Chloroflexus aurantiacus J-10-fl: one gene and its partner. The protein of the gene in region 1 binds, or shares a complex with, the protein of each later gene. Links are inferred from orthologs where the notes say so. Each region holds a gene or a part of one and is shown on either strand. Other genes may lie near its edges.

Region 1 (3,266 bases):
TCCTAACCTACGGCTGCGCTGGAGCCAGATATGGGCTGAGCGCTTTTAGCATTGCCTCTGTCACGAGCGCGATCTCACGTTGACCATCGATTTCGTGCAGAATACCCTGTCGCTGATAGTATTCAATCAGCGGCATTGTCTGAGCAAAATAGACATCTAATCGGTGCTGCGCCGTCTCGATCGAGTCATCGCTCCGTTGATAGAGTTTGCCGCCGCAGGCGTCGCAGATACCTGGCCGATGCGACGGGAAGTAATAGATATTGAAGATCGCACCACAGGTGCGGCACGTCTGCCGACCGGCAATGCGGCGCAGCAAGACATCTTGTGGTACGGCCAGAAAGAGAACAGCATCGATACGTGCGTTGTGGTCGGCGAGCGCCACTTCCAGTGCCCGCGCCTGCTCTTGCGTGCGCGGAAAACCGTCAAAGATAACCCCTGACGCGCAATCAGGTTGTTGAATGCGTTCAAGGATCATCCGAATCACGACTTCATCAGGTACCAATTCCCCCCGATCCATGTAGGACTTAGCCAGCATACCCAATTCAGTCCCTTCGCGTAGGGCTGCACGGAAGAGATCGCCACTCGCTACATGCGTAAGTCCCGTGCGATCGGCAAGGGTTTTGGCCTGGGTGCCTTTGCCGGCACCGGGTGGTCCTAGTAAGATAACGTTGGTCATGACTCGGCGCTCGCTCAACTTCAAAAACCGCACATTATCTGTTGCACGGTATGACCATCTGCCTGTCTCACAAAGACGCTGCCCAACCGGCATGCCGGCGAGCAACGAGCTTTATTGTACTACATTTTCCCGGTTTGTGTGCAACGACTATCTGGTCAGAAAACCTTCATAGTCGCGCATGATCAACTGCGCCTCTAATTGACGCATTGTGTCTACCGCAACACCGACCACGATCAAGAGCGCCGTACTACCCAAACCAATCTGGACGCCGGTAATCGATTGGGTCAGGAACGGAAGCACGGCAATCAGGCCCAGGAAGAGCGCACCGGCCAGAGTAATACGGTTGAGCACCTTCATCAAATACTCTTCCGTCTTCTTGCCCGGGCGAATGCCGGGAATAAAACCACCGTTGCGCTGTAGATTTTCGGCCAGGTCCTGCTGGGTGAAGATGACAACCGTATAGAAATAGGTGAATCCCACTGTCAACAGGAAGAGCAGCGTCATGTAGACAATGCCACCACCCTGACCGGTTGGGTTAAAGGTATTGTAGAAAAAGCCAGCAATGGCATTCCCAATCCCTTCGGCACCGGGGCGATAGAACCACGATGCCACAATGCCAGGGAAGATGATAATGCTTTGAGCGAAGATCAACGGGATCATACCAGCCGAATTCACCTTCAGCGGGATGAAGCTGCTCTGACCACCGTAGACCTTATTGCCGCGCACACGTCGGGCGTACTGGACACGAATCCGACGCTGACCTTCCTGCACCAGGACAATACCAACAATTGTCAACAGTGCAATTGCCACAAAGCCTATCAGACCCAAAATGGTACTGAAATCACCCGCCTGGCTGATCTGGAAGCCCTGGATGATCAATCCCGGTAGGCGCGAAACAATCCCCCCGAAGATGATGATCGAGATACCATTACCAATACCACGTTCATTGATCTGCTCACCCAACCAGATCAGTAGCATGGTACCGGCGACCATCGTCGTCAGTACAGTAAATGTGGGCAAAAAGTTGGCACCCAGATCGAACGGAGTACGGAACAACGACAGTGTCGGGTCGTTGTTTGGATTAATCGTGCGTTCGAGGGTCAGAGTCTGACCATACGCCTGCAAATAAGCCAGCGGAACAGTCAACCACAACTGATAGCGATTCAGCCGCAGACGACCCTGTTCGCCTTCTTTCTGCAATTCCTGAAGAGCAGGGATCAAGGGTTGCAGCAACTGTATAATGATTTGAGCCGTAATGTAGGGGTAAACCCCCATTGCTGCAACCGAGAAATTCTCCAGTGCCCCACCGGCAAAGAGATTCAGTAACTGAGCCAGTTGGTTGGTTGCCAGCGCCTGGCGCAACTGCTCGAGTGTTGTCGGATTGATGTTAGGTACCGGAATATGCGCGATCAGACGAAACAGGAATAGCATCCCCAGTGTGAAGAGGATGCGACGCCGTAGATCGGGCAACTGAATAGCACGAAGTACAGCCTGTAGCATGATACTACTTCCTATGAATGGCGAGAACCTGTGAGGTTCTCGCCACATGACCGATTACGACTGGCGGGCATTGCGCATGCTCGGATTTGGCCCGCGTGAGCGTGAATGGCGTTCAACAACCCATGTGAGATCGATGGCTTTCCCACCAGCAGCTTCGATCTTCTGGCGAGCACTGGCCGAAAACTTGTGCGCCTTGATAACCAGTGGTTGCGTGAGTTCACCATCACCTAAAATTTTCACCGGCATTCGCTTCCGGCGTACCAGACGGCGTGCCAGGAGCGTTTCGGGTGTGACCTCAAGATCGACTGGCCAATCGACCAGGCTGCCAACGTTGACCACTTCATATTCAACGCGGAACTTATTAACAAAGCCCCGCTTGAAGGGCATCCGCTTGACCAGACGGTTCTGACCACCTTCAAAGGTGCGATAAGGGCCGGGACCGCTGCGGGCCTTTTGCCCCATCATACCCTTACCGCCGGTTTTTCCTTTACCCGAGCCGTGGCCGCGACCAATTCGCTTACGCTTTCGGTGCGCACCCTCGGCGGGTCGTAAATCGTGAAGTTTCATGCCTGCACCTCGTCCTCAACCTCTTCCACCTTCACGAGGTGCTGCACCTTAAACAGCATCCCGCGCACCGATGGATTATCCGGTTTGAGTACACTCTGATTCAACCGGCGCAAGCCCAGCGCGGCCAGGGTCTCCTTCTGGTCGCGCGCATAGCCAATTGCGCTCTTCACATACGTTACGCGCAGCTTACCCATCAGGCTGCCTCCGTTTCCCGTCGTGTCCGGCGCTCCATCAGCTCTTGAGGCGTCATATCGCGCCGGCTCGCCATCTCGTGCAGCGATGTCATCTCGCTGAGCGCCTTAAATGTTGCTTTCACAACATTTACCGGATTGTTGCTACCGTAGACCTTTGAGAGCAGGTCTTTAATTCCGGCTGCTTCGACAACCGGACGGACACCACGACCTGCGATAACACCCGTTCCAGGTGCTGCCGGGCGCAACATGACCTTCGTAGCCGCAAATTTCGTCACGACCTCGTGGGGAACGGTTGCATGCACCAGCGGCACACGAATCAAATTACGCTT
Region 2 (3,833 bases), 2.5 Mb from region 1 along the record:
CATTCCTGATGCTATTTTGCTCAAACCCGGCCCACTCGACGAGCAAGAGTGGGCGATTATGCGGACCCATCCAACTCTGGCCGTGGAGTTACTGCGCCCGATTGCCTTTCTGGCTCCTGCACTCGATATTCCGTGGTGCCACCATGAAAAGTGGGACGGTACCGGCTATCCACGTGGCCTGCGTGGCGAAGAAATTCCACTGGCAGCCCGCATCTTTGCGGTGGTTGATGTCTATGATGCACTCACCAGCGACCGCCCCTATCGAGCAGCATGGCCGCGCGAACGGGCACTGGCCTACATTCGTGAGCAGGCCGGACACCACTTTGATCCACACGTGGTTGACGTTTTTGAACAGATCATCACCGAAACAGACAGCAATGCTATAATGAAGTGAGTGAGTATCGCTGACCACATGGGGAAAGCGATCATTGTGGCTGGTACCAGGTAGGACAGACTACCTGTCATGAGGTGTATCTATGATGAACTTTCTCCGGCGTTTGCTCGGCGACAGCAACGAGAAAGAGCTGCGCCGGTTGCAACCGATTGTTGAAGAGATTAACCGGCTGGGACCTGAGTTTGCCGCGCTGAGCGATGCCGAACTGCGTGCGAAAACCGATGAATTTCGCCAGCGTCTGGCCGATGGCGAGACGCTTGATGATATTTTGCCCGAAGCCTTTGCCACAGTGCGCGAAGCTGCTCATCGCACAATTGGATTACGCCATTACGATGTGCAACTGATCGGTGGCATTGTGCTGCATCAAGGCAAGATTGCCGAAATGAAGACCGGTGAAGGTAAAACGCTGGTGGCAACACTACCACTCTACCTGAACGCACTGGAGGGCAAAGGTGTTCATCTGGTGACGGTCAACGATTATCTGGCGAAAGTCGGTGCCGGCTGGATGGGGCCAATCTATCACTTCCTTGGCCTTACCGTAGGCTTTATTGCTCACGATCAAAGTGCGTTGTACGATCCCGATTTTATCGATCCCGATGCCAACCCCGAAGACCAGCGCCTTGTCCACTGGCGGCCCTGTACCCGGCGCGAAGCCTATCTGGCCGATATTACCTACGGGACGAATAACGAGTTTGGCTTCGACTACCTGCGCGACAATATGGCCTACGAGAAGTCGCAACTCGTCCAGCGCGAACTCCACTACGCGATTGTTGACGAGGTGGACAACATCTTGATCGATGAGGCGCGCACCCCACTGATCATTTCCGGCCCGGCGCAAAAATCATCCGATCTCTATCGCCAGATGGCACAACTTGTGCGGCAATTGCGTCGTTCATCGGTGACGGCCAAGCAGGTGAAAGAAGAGGGACTGGAACCGGACGGCGACTTCTTCGTTGATGAACGCACAAAGAGCATCTACCTGAGCGAAAAAGGAATTGAGAAGCTCGAACGCCTGCTGCGCATTCCGCCAGGTGAGAGCCTCTTCGATCCTGAGCACTACGAAAAGACGCACTATATCGAGAACGCGCTCAAAGCCCAGTTTATCTACCAACGCGACCGCGATTACATGGTGACCCCGAACGGGGAAGTGGTGATTATTGATGAATTCACCGGACGGGCCATGCCGGGGCGGCGCTGGAGTGATGGATTACATCAGGCGGTTGAGGCGAAGGAAGGCGTGGCGATCAAGAACGAAAATGTGACCCTGGCCACAATCACCTTCCAGAACTACTTCCGCATGTACAAGAAGCTGGCCGGTATGACCGGTACAGCCTACACCGAGCGTGAAGAGTTTGCCAAGATTTACAATCTTGAGGTGGTAGTCATTCCAACCCACAAACCGATGATCCGCGAGGATCTGCCCGATCAGATCTATGCCACTGAAGAAGCAAAATTCAACGCGGTATTGCGCGAAGTGCAAGAGATGCACGAGATCGGGCGCCCCGTCTTGATCGGCACCACCTCGGTCGAGACCTCGGAACGGATCAGCGCGATGCTGAAGCGAGCCGGCATTCCTCACAACGTGCTCAATGCCAAGCACCACGAGCGTGAGGCAGCGATCATTGCGCAGGCCGGGCGGAAGGGTGCGGTAACGGTGGCCACCAATATGGCCGGTCGTGGAACCGACATTCTGCTCGGTGGTAATCCCGACGGTCTGCTGGAAGAGTTTCTACGCAAAGAGGGTCTCACCATTGAAACGGCTACTCCCGAACAGAAGCGAGCAGCGTGGGAAAAGGCGCGAGCGCAGACGGAAGCTGAAGGCGAGGAGGTGCGTCGCCTGGGTGGCTTGCACGTCATCGGTACCGAACGGCACGAAGCACGCCGCATCGATAATCAGTTGCGCGGGCGTGCCGGTCGGCAGGGTGATCCCGGTTCTTCGCGGTTCTTCCTCTCGCTCGAAGATGAGCTGCTGCGCCGGTTCGGGCCGGTGGATCGGATCAAGGGACTGATGGAGCGTTTTGTTGACTCAGATGTTCCACTGCAAGCCGGCCTGCTCGACCGCACCATCGAGGGTGCGCAAACCCGTGTCGAAGGGTATAACTTCGATGTCCGTAAGCACACCGTCGAATTTGACGACGTGATGAATAAACAGCGTCAGATCATCTACGCCGACCGCAAAGCGATTCTCGATGAAGCAGATATGCGGGAACGTGTGCTTGATCTGATGGCGGAAGAGATTCAACGGCAGATTGACGAACATCTGATCGACGGCTTTGAAGAGGAAGACCTGACCAATTTGCTGCGTGCGTATCGGCGGATCAATTCAACTTTACCTGCCTCGGTCACTGCTGAGACGTTAAAAGGCAAAACCAAAGAGGAGATTGAACAGTATCTGCTCGATCATCTCGAAACCACCTATGCCGAACGGGAGCGGGCAGTTACCCCTGAACTGATGCGCACCATCGAACGACGGGTGATGCTCGGCGCGATTGACCGTCAGTGGGTAGATTACCTGACGGCGATGGACGAGTTGCGGCAAAATATTCTGCTCCAGGCGTATGCCCAGCGCGACCCCCTGGTCGAGTTCAAGCGCGAATCATTCCGTATGTTCGATGAGCTGAAGCAGAATATTGCGCGCGACATCGTCTACAACATCATCCCGGCGACCTTCCAATACGAAGCTTACTTGCGCCAAATCGCCGAAGAACAGGCGCGACGCCTGGCTACTGCGCAAACGGTCAGCAGTGACGGTAACGGCGAAGTGGTGCGCAAACCGCAGCGCCGCAGTACGCCGCAAATTGGGCGTAACGAGCTGTGCCCGTGTGGCAGCGGCAAAAAATTCAAGCACTGCCACCTGGGGCGTGAACACGAACTGGCCAGTTTGCTGAATGCTCAGCCTTCGGCACCGCCTGCATCGAAAGCGTTGAAATCGACACCTGCGACCCAGACAGCCGTCGCTGAAGAAGCGGCTAAGATTCAGGCGGCGATTAACAGTGGGAAGTTACCACCAACTCAAACCACGCCCCGTGGCCGCCAGGCACCATCGGTACCACGCGGGAAGAAGCGTTAAGAGCCTGATCGAACAATTCAGGCGGATCTAGTTGCCGGGTAGACGAAGACGATCTACCCGGCATGATTTTTATGTAGACATCCAGAGTGAGAGCCATCTTATGGGCAAACCGAGGATGCCCGCCTTGAACTACCGGCACCATCCTCGCAATGGTCGGTAGGAATCATCTCACGCAGACCGGCCAGATGATTGTGACGAGAACGCCCGGCGTACCCGTGACCGACCTACACCGGCGAGTGGTATCAGGTATGATTCACGGCTAGTGTGCTATCGGCGTCCGCTGGGGACGCACGGCTGCGCGCCCGTTGATGGCACACCTCACCTTCCCCACCACCACCCGCTACACCACACCCATCACAGAGCGTGGAA

Evidence for each region.
Region 2: the proteins of secY (region 1) and secA are in contact, whole or in part, in a crystal structure (PDB 3DIN), measured with the Thermotoga maritima proteins. The link is inferred for Chloroflexus aurantiacus J-10-fl from one-to-one orthologs. Residues at the interface, in WP_004081795.1 of Thermotoga maritima: Glu108, Gly109, Glu110, Glu111, Ala236, Glu237, Arg238, Arg239, Ile240, Thr241, Ile242, Gln243, Tyr244, Ala245, Arg246, Arg247, Val248, Thr249, Gly250, Arg251, Arg252, Val253, Tyr254, Gly256, Ala257, Ser258, Thr259, Tyr260, Leu261, Pro262; in WP_004082002.1 of Thermotoga maritima: Glu261, Ala262, Arg263, Lys300, Ala301, Arg302, Thr303, Ile304, Ile305, Leu323, Tyr324, Asp325, Pro326, Val329, Ser330, Tyr333, Ile336, Lys340, Phe345, Val349, Glu363, Phe364, Tyr374, Ser375, Gly376, Gly377, Glu393, Ile395, Thr482, Ser483.

What each region holds. Positions count from the first base shown.
Region 1 is NC_010175.1:3,221,022-3,224,287, reverse strand. The notes cover bases 1-2,944. They hold secY (preprotein translocase subunit SecY), read right to left. Parts: upstream 2,177-2,944; coding sequence 824-2,176; downstream 1-823. Other genes in these bases: rpsE (30S ribosomal protein S5), read right to left, coding at 2,937-2,944; rpmD (50S ribosomal protein L30), read right to left, coding at 2,740-2,937; rplO (50S ribosomal protein L15), read right to left, coding at 2,231-2,743; CAUR_RS12530 (adenylate kinase), read right to left, coding at 8-676. Outside these bases: more of rpsE, read right to left, coding at 2,945-3,266. UniProt on the Escherichia coli protein: The central subunit of the protein translocation channel SecYEG. Consists of two halves formed by TMs 1-5 and 6-10.
Region 2 is NC_010175.1:673,186-677,018, forward strand. Bases 154-3,664 are described here. They hold secA (preprotein translocase subunit SecA), read left to right. Parts: upstream 154-476; coding sequence 477-3,464; downstream 3,465-3,664. Other genes in these bases: CAUR_RS02685 (HD domain-containing phosphohydrolase), read left to right, coding at 154-394. Outside these bases: more of CAUR_RS02685, read left to right, coding at 1-153. UniProt on the Escherichia coli protein: Required for protein export, interacts with the SecYEG preprotein conducting channel.